Regions from separate parts of the Kumtagia sp. genome, predicted to be linked through region 2. Evidence: predicted binding sites of a transcription regulator. Region 2 holds the regulator's gene; each other region holds the start of a gene.
The links. Region 2 encodes PhoB, which activates phosphate uptake and scavenging genes when phosphate is short. Its sites were predicted from a motif close to TGTCATNNANCTGTCAT; they were not measured.
Positions count from the first base shown of each region.

Region 1: a site for PhoB is predicted at 2,707-2,723, ahead of AC5JDC_RS01905 (RNA degradosome polyphosphate kinase). Genes of this name have one in related genera too.
Region 3: a site for PhoB is predicted at 2,222-2,238, ahead of phnF (phosphonate metabolism transcriptional regulator PhnF). Genes of this name have one in related genera too.

Region 1 covers NZ_JCACER010000005.1:58,545-63,313, forward strand. The annotation lists gene AC5JDC_RS01885 (amino acid ABC transporter ATP-binding protein) at 1-372, shown strand, start outside; gene AC5JDC_RS01890 (TIGR02117 family protein) at 461-1,129, shown strand; gene AC5JDC_RS01895 (FAD-dependent monooxygenase) at 1,139-2,365, opposite strand; gene AC5JDC_RS01900 (zinc-finger domain-containing protein) at 2,388-2,636, opposite strand; gene AC5JDC_RS01905 (RNA degradosome polyphosphate kinase) at 2,787-4,769, shown strand, end outside.
Region 2 covers NZ_JCACER010000001.1:68,273-73,041, forward strand. The annotation lists gene pstA (phosphate ABC transporter permease PstA) at 1-656, shown strand, start outside; gene pstB (phosphate ABC transporter ATP-binding protein PstB) at 672-1,496, shown strand; gene phoU (phosphate signaling complex protein PhoU) at 1,519-2,226, shown strand; gene phoB (phosphate regulon transcriptional regulator PhoB) at 2,239-2,928, shown strand; gene AC5JDC_RS00320 (hypothetical protein) at 3,012-3,230, shown strand; gene AC5JDC_RS00325 (glutamine amidotransferase) at 3,240-3,962, opposite strand; gene AC5JDC_RS00330 (tellurite resistance TerB family protein) at 3,955-4,434, opposite strand; gene AC5JDC_RS00335 (heme biosynthesis protein HemY) at 4,449-4,769, opposite strand, start outside.
Region 3 covers NZ_JCACER010000107.1:57,841-62,609, reverse strand. The annotation lists gene recQ (DNA helicase RecQ) at 1-1,349, opposite strand, end outside; gene phnF (phosphonate metabolism transcriptional regulator PhnF) at 1,451-2,203, opposite strand; gene phnG (phosphonate C-P lyase system protein PhnG) at 2,305-2,760, shown strand; gene phnH (phosphonate C-P lyase system protein PhnH) at 2,760-3,371, shown strand; gene AC5JDC_RS28030 (carbon-phosphorus lyase complex subunit) at 3,375-4,484, shown strand; gene AC5JDC_RS28025 (alpha-D-ribose 1-methylphosphonate 5-phosphate C-P-lyase PhnJ) at 4,532-4,769, shown strand, end outside.

The DNA.
Region 1 (4,769 bases), on a different contig from region 2:
CACTTCCTGCGGCGGGTGAAGATCCCCGAGCAGGCCAACAAATATCCCGGCCAGCTCTCCGGCGGCCAGCAGCAGCGCGTGGCGATCGCCCGCTCGCTGTGCATGAACCCGCGCATCATGCTGTTCGACGAGCCGACCTCGGCCCTCGACCCCGAGATGATCAAGGAAGTGCTGGAGACCATGGTCGGCCTGGCGGAAGAAGGCATGACCATGCTGTGCGTCACCCACGAGATGGGTTTTGCCAGGAAGGTGGCGAACCGCGTCATCTTCATGGACCAAGGCCAGATCGTCGAGCAGAACACGCCGGCCGAGTTCTTCGACCATCCGCAGCACGAGCGGACGAAACTCTTCCTCAGCCAGATCCTGCACTAGGCGGCCGACGACGGAATTGCCTTGAGCCCGGCGCAATCGCCGGGTTTTTCCTGTGCGGGCCTGCGAATCGCGCGGATAGGAGATGGGAATGAGGCGGCTTTTCCGCATGATGGCGTGGGCCGTCGGCCTGTTCGCGGCGGTGGTCGCGCTGGGCGCGCTGGTGCCGCGGCCGCTGCTCGGGGTGGCGGCCGACGAAGGGCCGAAGACGCGCCGGATTCTTGTGCTGTCCAACCCGATCCACACCGACATCGCCGTGCCGGTGGACGACGAGGTGGTGGAGACGTTCGGCTTCCTCCTGCGCGACGGCATGCCGCTCGACGCGCCGGAGGTCAAGTATCTCGTGTTCGGCCGCGGCAGCCGCGAGTTCTACATCGCCACGCCGACCTGGGATCAGTTGCGGCCGCTGCCCCTGCTGCGCGGCCTGACGCTCGACCGCGCGGCCATGCACATCGACATCGCCGGCGCCATCGCCGAGCCGCATCCCGATGTCGCCGGCTTCGAGGTCGACGAGCGGCAGTTCACCGCGATGCTGGCCTTCATTCGCGACAGCTTTTTCGACGACGCCGAAGGGCCGCTGATCATTCCGGGCGTCGGCTACGGCCGCTTCGACAAGTTCTACGAGGCCGACGGCACTTTCACCGCGCTGCTCGGCTGCAACACCTGGACGGCCCGCGCCTTGCGCGAGGCAGGCATCACCACCGGCCTGTGGAGTCCGTTGCCGGCGACGCTGCGCTGGTCGCTCGACCTGTACAATTGAGGCCGGTGCTCAGCCGGGCTTGTTCTCCGGCCCGTAGAGCCAATCCAGATCGGCCATCAGCTTTTCGGGCGCCCGCAGGGCGAGCGCGAGATCGCGCGCCCGCGCGACCGGCCCAGCCGCATGCCAGACGAAGCGGTTGAAGGCGCCGCGCCGGGCGACGCGGCTGATGCGCGGGCGGCGTGACGCCTCCCAGTCCGCCAGCGCCTCGGCAAGCCTGTCCGGCCGCGCCGCGACGAAGGCGGCAAGCGTGTCCGCATCCTCGATCGCCATAGCCGCCCCCTGCGCGGCGAACGGCGTCATCGCATGCGCCGCGTCGCCGATCAGCGTGAGGCCGCCGGGATCGGTCCAGCGATGGTTGTCGTCGGCGGTATGGATCGGCCACGCCGTCCATGCCGCGTCGTCGTCGGCGAGCGCGGCGAGGGGGCGTGCCGTATGCTCCATCGCCCGGCGCAGCGGCTCCGGGTCGGTTTTGGCGGACCAGTCCTCGGCCAGGCTCCTGCCCGGCGTGAAGGCCACGAGGTTGACTTCGGCGCCGGCCCGCACCGGATAGGCGACGAGGTGAAAGCCCGGATGCAGGAAGGCGTTGACCGCGCTGCCGAGCGACAGGCCGGCGGCCAGCGGATGGTTGGCGGAGAGCGTACGGCGCCAGGCGACATGGCCTGCAAAGCGGCTCATGCCACCCGCCGGGTGCATCTTTTGGCGCAGCCCGGACCACACGCCGTCGGCGCCGACGACCAGCCGGCCCACGACGGTCTGCAAGGGACCGCCGTGCACGGCGTCGCCGGTTTGAACGGACGTCGCCGCGCCATCAGCGCCGGCCGTCATGCCGAGCACAGTGGCGCCGGTCTCGATCCTGATCGTGCCGTGGCGCGCGATCGCCGCCAGCAGTACCGCCTGTAGATCGGCGCGGTGGACGACCAGATAAGGCGCCCCCCAGCGCGCTTCCGCCTGCTCGCCGAGCGGGACGCGGGCGAGTTCCCGCAGATCCCTGGCACGGCGCAGCACGATGGCGGGCGGACGGACGGCGACGGCTTCGATGTCGCCAAGCACGCCCAACCGGCCGAGGATGCGCGTCGCGTTGGGGGAGAGTTGCAGCCCGGCGCCGATGTCGCGCAGTTCCGGCGAGCGCTCGAACACCCGGACGGGAAAGCCGCGTGTGGAAAAGGCGAGCGCCGCGGTAAGCCCGGCGATGCCGGCGCCGGCGACGATGATGTCGGACGGGTGGTCGACGGGCACCGCGGCCCCGCCGGGCCGTGGGTCAGGCTGCCGAACGCTGGTGGTAAAAGCAGCCGTCGGGGCGCGTCTCGGTCGCCTTCAGCGCCGGGTCGTAGCGGAAGAGCGTCGAGCAGTAGGGGCAGACCTTCTCGTCCTCGGCGCCCATGTCGAGGAAGACATGCGGATGGTCGAAGGGCGGATTGGCGCCCACGCACATGAACTCCTTGACGCCGATGTCGATCGCCGCATGCCCCGCGTCGTTCTGGAAATGGGGAATGGAACCGCCGGCCATCGCTGTCTCCTGAAAGTTCTGGCAGCCTCTTATCAGGCTCGATGCCGTCCGCCAATCGTCTTGCGCTTTCTGAAATCAAACTGTCACATTCGCCTGTCAGGAGGTAGGCTTGCCGCGTTAGGTGCGGGCGATAGCCGGGGTTTTGCCGCCATGAACGAACTGAGACCATTGCAGACCGAGTTCGCGACCGCCGAGGTGCCGGCGGGCGACGCGGCCGCGGGCAATCCCGACCGTTTCGTCAACCGCGAGTTCTCGTGGCTGCAGTTCAACCGCCGGGTGCTGGAGGAATCGCAGAACGATCATCATCCGCTGCTGGAGCGCGTGCGCTTCCTGTCGATCTCCGCCGCCAATCTCGACGAGTTCTTCATGGTGCGCGTCGCCGGCCTCGCCGGCCAGGTGCGCGAGGGCATCACGCTGCGCAGCCCCGACGGGCGCACGCCCGAGCAGCAGCTCGAGCAGTTGCTGCTCGAGGTCAGCCGCCTGCAGGAGGACCAGCAGACCAGCCTCGCCGCGCTGATGGTGCTGCTGAAGGCCGAGGGAATAGAGACCCTGACGGCCGAGGCGCTGACCAGGGAGGAGCAGGCCTGGCTGGAGGACCATTTCCAGGAGCAGATTTTTCCGGTGATGACGCCGCTGTCGATCGACCCCGCGCATCCGTTCCCGTTCATTCCCAATCTCGGCTTCTCGATCGCTCTCCAGCTGAGGCATCTGAAGGATCGCGAGGAGATGAACGCCCTGCTGAGGCTGCCGGTGGCGCTGAAGCGCTACATCCGGCTGCCGGACGGCAAGTCGGCCAACGGCAAGTCCAAGGTGCGCTTCATCCCGCTCGAGGAGGCGGTCGGCATCTTCATCGGCCGGCTGTTTCCGGGCTACGAGCTGCAAGGCTCCGGCACCTTCCGCCTCATCCGCGACAGCGACATCGAGGTCGAGGAGGAATCGGAGGATCTGGTGCGGCTGTTCGAGACGGCGCTGAAGCGGCGCCGGCGCGGCTCGGTCATCCGCATCGAGTTCGACGGCCGGATGCCGGCGGAACTGCGCGATTTCGTCGCCGGCGAACTCGGCGTGTCGTCGAGCCGCATCAGCGTCATCGACGGTCCGCTGGCGCTCGGCCAGATCTCCGAGATCGTCGCCGTCGCCCGCGACGACCTGAAGTTCGTGCCGTACAATCCGCGCTTTCCCGAGCGCATCCGCGAGCATCGCGGCGATTGTTTCGCGGCGATCCGCGAGAAGGACATCGTCGTCCACCATCCCTACGAGTCCTTCGACGTGGTGGTGCAGTTTCTGCGCCAGGCCGCCGTCGATCCGGACGTCGTCGCGATCAAGCAGACGCTCTACCGCACCTCCAACGACAGCCCGATCGTGCGCGCGCTGGTGGATGCCGCCGAGGCCGGCAAGTCGGTCACCGCGCTGGTCGAGCTCAAGGCGCGCTTCGACGAGGAAGCCAACATCCGCTGGGCGCGCGACCTGGAGCGCGCCGGCGTGCAGGTGGTGTTCGGCTTCCTCGAGCTGAAGACCCATGCCAAGATGTCGCTGGTGGTGCGCCGCGAGGACGGCCGGCTGCGCAACTACGTGCATCTCGGCACCGGCAACTACCATCCGATCACCGCGCGCATCTACACCGACCTGTCGTTCTTCACGACCGACCCGCGCATCGCCCGCGACGTCGCCCACATCTTCAACTACATCACCGGCTATGCCGAGCCTGCCGAGGAGATGGCGATCGCCATGTCGCCGCTGACGCTGCGCAGCCGCATTCTCAAGCACATAGCCGACGAGATCGAGCACGCCCGCGGCGGGCGCCCGGCGCGCATCTGGATGAAGATGAATTCGCTCGTCGATCCGACGGTCATCGACGCGCTCTACGAGGCGAGTCGCAACGGCGTCGAGATCGACCTCGTGGTGCGCGGCATCTGCTGCCTCAGGCCGCAGGTGCCGGGCCTGTCCGACAACATCCGGGTGAAGTCGATCGTCGGCCGTTTCCTCGAACACAGCCGCATCTTCTGCTTCGGCAACGGCCACGGCCTGCCGGACGACGAGGCCATCCTCTATATCAGCTCGGCCGACATGATGCCGCGCAATCTCGACCGCCGCGTCGAGACCCTGGTGCCCATCACCAATCCCACTGTGCATGAA
Region 2 (4,769 bases):
TCGGCTCGCTCTACATGATGGCGATCGTGCTGCTGCTGGCGCTGCCGATCGGCGTCGCCGCCTCGATCTACCTCGAGGAATTCGCCAAGAAGACGCGGCTCACCGACATCATCGAGGTCAACATCAACAACCTGGCCGCGGTCCCGTCGATCGTGTTCGGCCTGCTCGGCCTCGCCGTCTTCATCAACTTCCTCGGCCTGCCGCGCTCGGCTGCCCTGGTCGGCGGCCTGGTGCTGACGCTGATGACGCTGCCCACCATCATCATCGCGACGCGCGCCGCGCTGGCCGCGGTGCCGCCGTCGATCCGCTCGGCCGCGCTCGGGCTCGGCGCCTCCAAGACGCAGACCGTGTTCCAGCACGTGCTGCCGCTGGCCACGCCCGGCATCCTGACGGGCACGATCATCGGGCTCGCCCGCGCGCTCGGCGAGACCGCGCCGCTGCTGCTGATCGGCATGGTGGCCTTCGTCGCCGACTATCCGAAGACGCCGCTCGATCCGGCCACGGCGCTGCCGGTGCAGATCTACATGTGGGCGAACGAGGCCGAACGCGCCTTCGTCGAGCGCATGTCCGGCGCCATCATCATCCTGCTGGTGTTCCTCATGGCGATGAACATCACCGCAATCGTGCTGCGCCGGCGATTCGAAAGACGCTGGTAGACGGGGGCAGATATCATGAACATCATGAGCCAAGAGAAACTCGAAGAGGCGGTGAGCGGCGGTATGACTGCGAAGCCCAACGAAGTGATCAAGATGCAGGGCCGCAAGGTCGGCGTCTTCTACGGCGACAAGCAGGCGCTGTTCGACGTCGACCTCGACGTCCGGCAGAACCAGGTGACGGCGCTGATCGGCCCGTCGGGCTGCGGCAAGTCGACCTTCCTGCGCTGCCTCAACCGCATGAACGACACCATCGACTCGGCCCGCGTGACTGGCAAGATCACGCTTGACGGTGAGGACGTCTACGACCCGAAGATCGACGTGGTCGAGCTGCGCGCCCGCGTCGGCATGGTGTTCCAGAAGCCCAACCCGTTCCCCAAGTCGATCTACGAGAACGTCGCCTACGGACCGAAGATCCACGGGCTCGCCAAGAACAAGTCCGAACTGGACCAGATCGTCGAGTCGAGCCTCAAGAAGGCGGCGCTGTGGAACGAGGCCAAGGACCGGTTGAACGAGCCCGGCACCGGGCTTTCCGGCGGCCAGCAGCAGCGCCTGTGCATCGCCCGCGCCATCGCCGTGTCGCCGGAAGTGATCCTGATGGACGAGCCGTGCTCGGCGCTCGACCCGATCGCCACGGCCAAGGTCGAGGAGCTCATCGACGAGCTCAAGCAGAACTACACCATCGTCATCGTGACCCATTCCATGCAGCAGGCGGCGCGCGTGTCGCAGCGCACCGCCATGTTCCATCTGGGCTATCTCGTCGAGGAGGGGGCGACCGACAAGATGTTCACCAATCCCGACGACAAGCGCACGCAGGACTACATCACCGGCCGCTTCGGCTGAGTGGGTATTGAGGAAAGCTGCAATGGGCGAACATACCGTCTCCTCCTTCGACCAGGATCTCGAGCACATCGACAAGCTGATCCGCGAGATGTCGGACCTGGCGGCCTCGATGGTCCGCGATGCGATCCGCGCGCTGCTCCATACCGACGCGGCGGCGGCGCAGCGCATCATCTCGGAAGACGCCGTGATGGACGCCAAGCAGCGCGAGATCGACGACAGCGCCATCACGCTGATCGCCAAGCGCCAGCCGATGGCGCAGGACCTGCGCGCCGTGCTCGGCGCCATCCGCATGGCCGGCGACCTGGAGCGCATCGGCGACCTCGCCAAGAACGTCGCCAAGCGCGTCGGCGCGGTCGGCGAGGGCTCGACGCCGCGCGGCCTGTCGCACGGCATCGACGACATGGCGACGCTGGTGCTGGCGCAGATCAAGGGCGTGATCGCCGCCTATGCGGCGCGCAAGCCCGAGGACCTGCGGACGCTTCGCGTCGACGACGAGAAGATCGACCTCAAATACACCTCGGTGTTCCGCGAGCTCCTCACCTACATGATGGAGGATCCGCGCAACATCACCGCCTGCACGCATCTCCTGTTCTGCGCCAAGAATCTCGAGCGCATCGGCGACCATATGACCAACATCGCCGAGAACGCCTATTATGTGCTGACCGGCTCGCAGCTTCCGGCCAACCGGCCGAAGCAGGACGAGACGGCGACGACCGTGCTGGCCGAGTAGAAGCGAGGCGCGATGATCGCTCCAAAAATCATGGTGGTTGAGGACGAGGAGCCGCTGGGCGTGCTCCTGCGCTACAACCTGGAGACCGAAGGCTACCAGGTCGAGGTCGTCGCGCGCGGCGACGAGGCCGAGATCCGGCTGCAGGAGAACGTGCCGGACCTGCTGGTGCTCGACTGGATGCTGCCGGCGCTCTCCGGCATCGAGCTGTGCCGGCGGCTGAGGATGCGGCCGGAGACCGAGCGCCTGCCGATCATCATGCTGACGGCGCGCGGCGAGGAGAGCGACCGGGTCCGCGGCCTGGCCACCGGCGCCGACGATTACCTGGTCAAGCCGTTCTCGACGCCGGAATTCGTGGCGCGGGTGAAGGCGCTGCTGCGGCGCGCCAAGCCGGAGGTGCTGTCCTCCGTGCTCAAGGTCGGCGACATCGTGCTCGACCGCGAATCGCATCGCGTCTACCGCAAGAAAAGCGAGATCAGGCTCGGCCCGACCGAGTTCCGCCTGCTCGAATTCATGATGCGGCATCCCGGCCGGGTGTTTTCGCGCGGACAGCTCCTCGACAACGTCTGGGGCGAGACGATCTATATCGACGAGCGCACGGTCGACGTGCATGTCGGACGGCTGCGCAAGGCGGTGAACAACGGACGGATGCCGGACGTCATCCGCACCGTGCGCGGCGCCGGCTACGCCATCAGCGACGAATAGCCCCCCAACGAACCGCTCGCGCAATCGTTAGTATTTTGTTATCCACAATTCGCTAAACTTGTGCGTGTGATGTGGGGGCACACATGCAGACACTTTCAAAGCACCGGAACATTGCCGAGATGGACGCCTTCATCGAGGCGCAGGGCGGCATCAAGACCAAGCTCGTCGACCGGCGGGCGATCTACGAATCGGTCTCCTATCTGAGGAGCCACGGCTTCGACGCCGAAGAGGTCCAGCTCTGCCTGGTGCGCTATTTCTACGTCGATCTCGACCTGCTCAACGAGGCGCTGACCGAGCATTGAGGCTCGCGGTCAGCCGACCTCCGGTTTTCCGAACACCGTTTCGAGAAATTCCGCCAGCCAGCGCTTGAGGTGCATGTCCCAGATCATGCGGCCGCCGAGATGGTCGCGGCCGGGCTGCGCGCCCGGCAGCTCGAAGCGGTGCGCGCCGCGCACCACCCAGCGGTGCATCATCACCCGCGTCAGCTCGGCATGGAACTGGATGCCCCAGGCGTTGTCGCCGTAGCGGAAGGCCTGGTTGGGATAGTGCTCGGCGGTGGCCAGCAGCGAGGCGCCGGAAGGCAGCGAAAAGCCCTCGCGGTGGAACTGGTAGACCATCTCCGGCCAGTGCATCAGTTTCCTGCCGTCGTCGGTGGCCTTGAGCGGATACCAGCCGATCTCGACCAGCCCGTCGCGGTGGCCTTCGACCTTGCCGCCGAGATGGTTGACCAGCATCTGCGCGCCGAGGCAGATGCCGAGAAAGGGACGGTTCTCCTTCAGCGGCACGGCCAGCCAGTCGGTCTCGCGCCTGACGAAATCCTCGGGATCGTTGGCACTCATCGGCCCGCCGAAGACAACGGCGCCGGCATGGTGGACAAGCGTCTCCGGCAGCGCGTCGCCGAGCGGCGGCCGCCGGACGTCGAGTTCGAACCCCGCCTCGATCAGCATGTGGCCGACCCGCCCGGGGCTGGATGTTTCCTGATGCAGCACGACGAGGACGCGCGGTCGACCGGCGTCCGCCCCCAGCCTACTCATTCGATGGCGTGCCCTTGGCTCCTGGAACCCTGCGTGCCGCGTCCTGCCGCGCCAGGACGCGGTCGCGGCCGTCGACGCCGAGCAGTTCCGCCACCCGCCACAGCGTGTTGTCCTCGAGCTCGTGCAGCACGCCGTCGGCATAGACGACGTCCCACATCAGCCGGATGAAAGCGATGCGGCCCTCGTCGTCGAGATGCCGGTTAAGCACGCTGGTGAAGGCGTAGAGGTCGATCGCCTCGTGCTCGGCGTTCTCGCCGGCATTGACGAGATCGTCGAGCTCGCGCCCGCCAATGTGGTAGGTTTCGCCGAGCAGCTGCTTGATGCGGTCCCACTCGGCGTCCTGGCGCACGCCGTCCGCATCCATCACATGATACATCAGCGCCGCCGCGGCGACCCGCGGATCGTCGCCGCGCGCGGCGGTGCCGCCGTTGCGCGGCAGCTCCTTGAGGAAGGAGATCATGCGTTCGAGCATCGAGGGGTCACTCATCAGAACAGGCTGAAGCGCCGCCGGGGCTTGGCGGCCTCGTCAGGGTCGACGCCGGGATCGTCCGGCAAGGGCGGCTGCGTCGGTTCGCTTTCATCATCGACAAATGTGGTGTCTGCAAACGCCGGTGCAACCACGCCGGCGACGGCAGCCGGCTTCGCGGGCTGCGGCTCGGCCGGCTTGCGGTCGTTCGCCGGTTCCGGGGCGGGCGGCGGCACCGATTTCGGCGGCGCCGGCTCGGCCTGGACCTCGACCACCGGCCCGGGCGCGGGAACCGGAGCGGGCGCCTCCAGCACCGGCGGCTCGACCGGAGCGACCGGCGC
Region 3 (4,769 bases), on a different contig from region 2:
TCGCCGGTGAGCACGTCGATCAGATGACCGGCGCCGAAGCGCTCGCCGGTCCGGTAGATCGCCGCCAGTGCCTTGATGGCGGCATCCGTCCCGTCCCAGGTTTCCACCGGCTTGAGGCAGGTGTCGCAGTTGCCGCAATTGCCCGCATGCGCCTCGCCGAAATGGGCAAGGATAGCCTGTCTTCGGCAGCCGGGCGTTTCGCAGATGGCAAGTAGCGCATTGAGCTTGGCGCGCTCGACGCGCTTGATATCGTCGCCCGCGTCGCTGCCGTCGATCATCCGGCCGCGCTGGATGACATCGGCCATGCCGTAGGCCATCCAGGCATCCGACGGCAGCCCGTCGCGCCCGGCGCGGCCTGTTTCCTGGTAATAGGCTTCGACCGAGCCCGGCAGATCGAGATGGGCGACGTAGCGGACGTTCGGCTTGTCGATGCCCATGCCGAAGGCGACCGTGGCGACGAGGCAGAGGCCCTCCTCCCTTAGAAAGGCGTCCTGATTGGCGTCGCGCACACCGCGGTCCATGCCGGCATGATAGGCGAGCGCGCGGATGCCCTGTCCGTTCAGCCATTCGGCCGTGTCCTCGACCTTGGCGCGCGACAGGCAGTAGACGATGCCGCTCGATCCCTTGTGGCGCGACAGGAAGCGCAGGAGTTGCTGGCGCGGCTGGTCGCGCTCGACGATCTCATAGGCAATGTTGGGGCGGTCGAACGACGTCGTGAACACCTCGGCGTCCTCGAGGCCCAGCCGCTCGATGATGTCCATGCGGGTATGCGGGTCGGCCGTCGCCGTCAGTGCGATGCGGGGCACGCCCGGAAAATGCGCGGCAAGATGGCCGAGCTCGCGATATTCCGGCCGGAAGTCGTGCCCCCATTGAGAGACGCAGTGCGCCTCGTCGATCGCAAACAGCGCGATCCTGGCATTGCCGATCAGGTCGCGGAAGCCGGGCGTTACGATGCGCTCGGGCGTGACGTAGAGAAGGTCGAGATCGTCGGCGGAGATCGCTCGGCGGACCTCCGAAAACTCTTCGCGCGTCAGCGAGGAATTCAGCGCGGCGGCGCGTACGCCGAGCTGTCTCAGGGCCTCCACCTGATCGCGCATCAGCGCGATCAGCGGCGAAACGACGATGCCCACGCCGCGGCGGCAAAGCGCCGGAACCTGGAAGCAGAGCGACTTGCCGGCGCCGGTCGGAAAAAGCACCACGGCATCGCCACCCGCCACGACCCGCTCGACGACGGCGGCCTGCTTGCCGCGAAACGCGGCATAGCCGTAGACGCGCTTCAGCACGGCAAGCGGATGCTCGGCGCCGTCACGGCCAATCAGCGGATCGAAAAGGCTTTGGGTCTGCGACATGGAATCGTTTTCGTGGGGCGACCGGTCTTATGGCACAAATCCCGCGGCACGAGGCAACATACGATAGCGAAGGCAGGAGGGGCCGCAAGGCAAGGCGCCGCTCAAACAGCTGCACGTCCGGTTCCGACGACCAGTTCGACGCGATCGGCCGGGAACCGCGTCACCGAATACTGGATCGGCGTGCCGGACAGGTCGGCGTTGAGCGCCCGGGTGACGATGACGATGGCGCCGGGCGCAAGCCGCAGCTCCTGCCTGTCGACCTCGTCGGCGTGGCGCGCCTCTATTCCGGTCGAGGCGCGGCGATAGTCGGCGACGCCGCAGGCCGCCAGCGCCTCGGTGATCGAACCGGTCGTTGCATAGATGTCGGCGATCCCCGGGAAGCGTTCCGCGTCGAACCATGAGGTGGCGCGCGACACCGGCACGCCGTCGGCCGTCCCGAGGCTCTCGATGCGTATCGATCGAGCCCCGGCCTCGAGGCCGAGCGCCGAGGCGATCGGCTCGCGCGCCGGCTCGATCATCGCGCTCATCATTTCGCTGCGCGTCTCGCGCGCCTGGTCGTGCAGGCCGGCGGAAAACCGCGTGCGCTCGCCGATCGGGTAGATCAGCCGCTTCTGGCGGCGGACATAGGTACCGCGTCCCTGTTCCGATTGCAGCACGCCTTCATGCGCCAGCGCCGAGATCGCGGCGCGCACCGTATGCCGATTGACGCCAAAGCGTTCGGCGAGCCGGGATTCGGGCGGCAGCCGGCCGTTCGCATCGGCCAGCCCGGTCGCGATGCCGTGGCGGATGCCGTCGGCGATCTGCCGCCACAAGGCGACGCCGACACCACGCTGAAGCCCTGACCTCTTTTCCATTCCGGCCGCCTGCCCGTTTGTCATCCGCCCGTCATGCGGACGCGCTAGGCATGGGTTAACTTATCGTGTTGTCTAGATCAATATACAAATTGAGAATGCCGATGGAAGCAGAAGCCCACATTGCCGCCCGGAAGAACCGCATGTCGGTTCTGGCGCGCTGCAAGGCCGGCCGGCTGCAGGAACTATGGGACAGGCTGGGCCTCGATCCCGCGCACAAGACCCTGCGCGATCCGGAATCCGGCCTGGTCATGCTGCGCGGGCGCATCGGCGGCACCGGCGAAGCCTTCAATCTCGGCGAGGCGACGGTGACGCGCGCCAGCGTCAGGCTGGAGGACGGATCGGTCGGCCATGCCATGGCGCTGGGACGCGACGGCACCAAGGCGCGGCTTTCGGCAATCATCGACGCGCTCTGCCAGAATCTGGAGACCGCGGCGCTGATCGACGCGGAAGTGGTCGCGCCGATGCAGGAGGAACTGGACCGGGCCGACGAGACCCGCCGGCAGCAGACGGCCGCGACGCGGGTCGATTTCTTCACCCTGGTGCGCGGAGAAGACTGATGCAAGCCGAGGCGCACATGCTCGAGGGCGGGTTCGCCGAACCGGTGCTGGAAGCCCAGGCGACGTTCCGCGCCGTCATGGATGCGATGGCGCGACCGGCCGGCATCGTGAGAATCGGGCCGAATGCGACACCGCCCGCGCCGCTGACGCCGCTGGCCGGCGCCATTGCATGCACCTTGATGGATGCCGACACACCCGTCTGGCTGGACCCTTTGCTAAGCGGAAGCGAAGCGGTTCGGGCCTGGCTGGGCTTTCACACCGGCACCCGCTTTGCCAGCGCGCCGGACGAAGCCACCTTCGCGCTGTTCGGCGATCCGGCCGGCATGCCGCCGCTCGACCAGTTCGCGCAGGGCACGCAGGAATATCCGGACCGCTCGACCACGTTGATCCTTCAGCTCGAATCCCTGGAGAGTGGGCCTCCGCTGACCTTCCGCGGGCCGGGCATCAAGCGTGAAGCAACCATCGCCCCGCGCGGCCTGCCGGCCGATTTCGCCGCGCAATGGGCGGAGAATACGAGGCGCTTCCCGCGCGGCGTCGACCTGATCCTGACGGCCGGCGATGCGCTCGCCTGTCTGCCGCGCTCGGCGCGCCTCGTAGAGCAGGAGGGCTGAGCCATGTATGTCGCCGTCAAGGGCGGGGAAGCCGCCATCGACAATGCCCATCACCTGCTGGCCGACCGCCGCCGCGGCGACCGTTCGGTGCCGGCATTGACGCTGGACCAGATCGCCGAGCAGCTGGCGCTCGGCGTCGATCGCGTGATGAGCGAGGGCTCGCTCTACGATCGCCGGCTGGCGGCGCTGGCGATCAAGCAGGCGCGCGGTGACCTGATCGAGGCGATCTTCCTGGTCCGCGCCTATCGCACGACCCTTCCCCGCTTCGGCTACGCCGAGCCGGTCGACACCGGCGCCATGCTGATCGAGCGGCGGGTCTCCGCCTGCTACAAGGATCTTCCCGGCGGACAGCTGCTCGGCCCGACCTTCGACTACACGCACCGCCTGCTCGACGAGGAACTGGACGGCGATGCCGAAGTGGAACCGGGCCGCCTGCGCATGGGCGCCGAAGAGCCGGTATCGCGCATCGCCGACATCCTGGGCGCCGAGGGTCTGATCGAGGAGGACCTCGACCCGTCGCCGCTCGAAGAGCCGGGCGACATCAACCAGACGCCGATGGAGTTTCCGCTGTCGCGCGCCATGCGGCTGCAAAGCCTGTCGCGCGGCGACGAAGGTTTTCTCCTGGCGCTCGGCTATTCGACGCAGCGCGGCTACGCCCGTTCCCACCCCTTTGCCGGCGAAATCCGCATCGGCGAGGTGGAGGTGGAGGTCTTTTCGCCGGAGCTCGGCTTCGCCGTGCCGGTCGGCCGCGTGCAGCTCACCGAATGCCAGATGGTGAACCAGTTCAAGGGATCGGCCAAGGCGCCGCCGCAGTTCACGCGCGGCTACGGCCTGGTCTTCGGCCAGTCCGAACGCAAGGCGATGGCGATGGCCCTGTGCGACCGCGCGCTGCGCGCCGAGGAGTTGGGCGAGGACATCGTCGCGCCGCCGCAGGACCAGGAGTTCGTCATCTCCCACTGCGACAACGTTCAGGCGACCGGCTTCGTCGAGCACCTGAAGCTGCCGCATTATGTCGACTTCCAGGCCGAGCTCGGCCTCGTGCGCTCGATGCGCGCCGAACACGCGGAGCCACGGGACGAGAGCCTCCCGGACATGAAGGAGGCGGCAGAGTGAACGCGCCCACCTACAACTTCGCCTACCTCGACGAGCAGACCAAGCGCATGATCCGGCGCGCGATCCTGAAGGCGATCGCCATCCCCGGCTACCAGGTGCCGTTCGCCAGCCGAGAGATGCCGATGCCCTATGGCTGGGGCACCGGCGGTGTGCAGGTCACGGCCGCGATCCTCGGGCCGGACGACGTGCTGAAAGTCATCGACCAGGGCGCGGACGACACCACCAACGCCGTGTCGATCCGAAAATTCTTCCAGCGCGTCGCGGGCATCGGGACGACGACCAGCA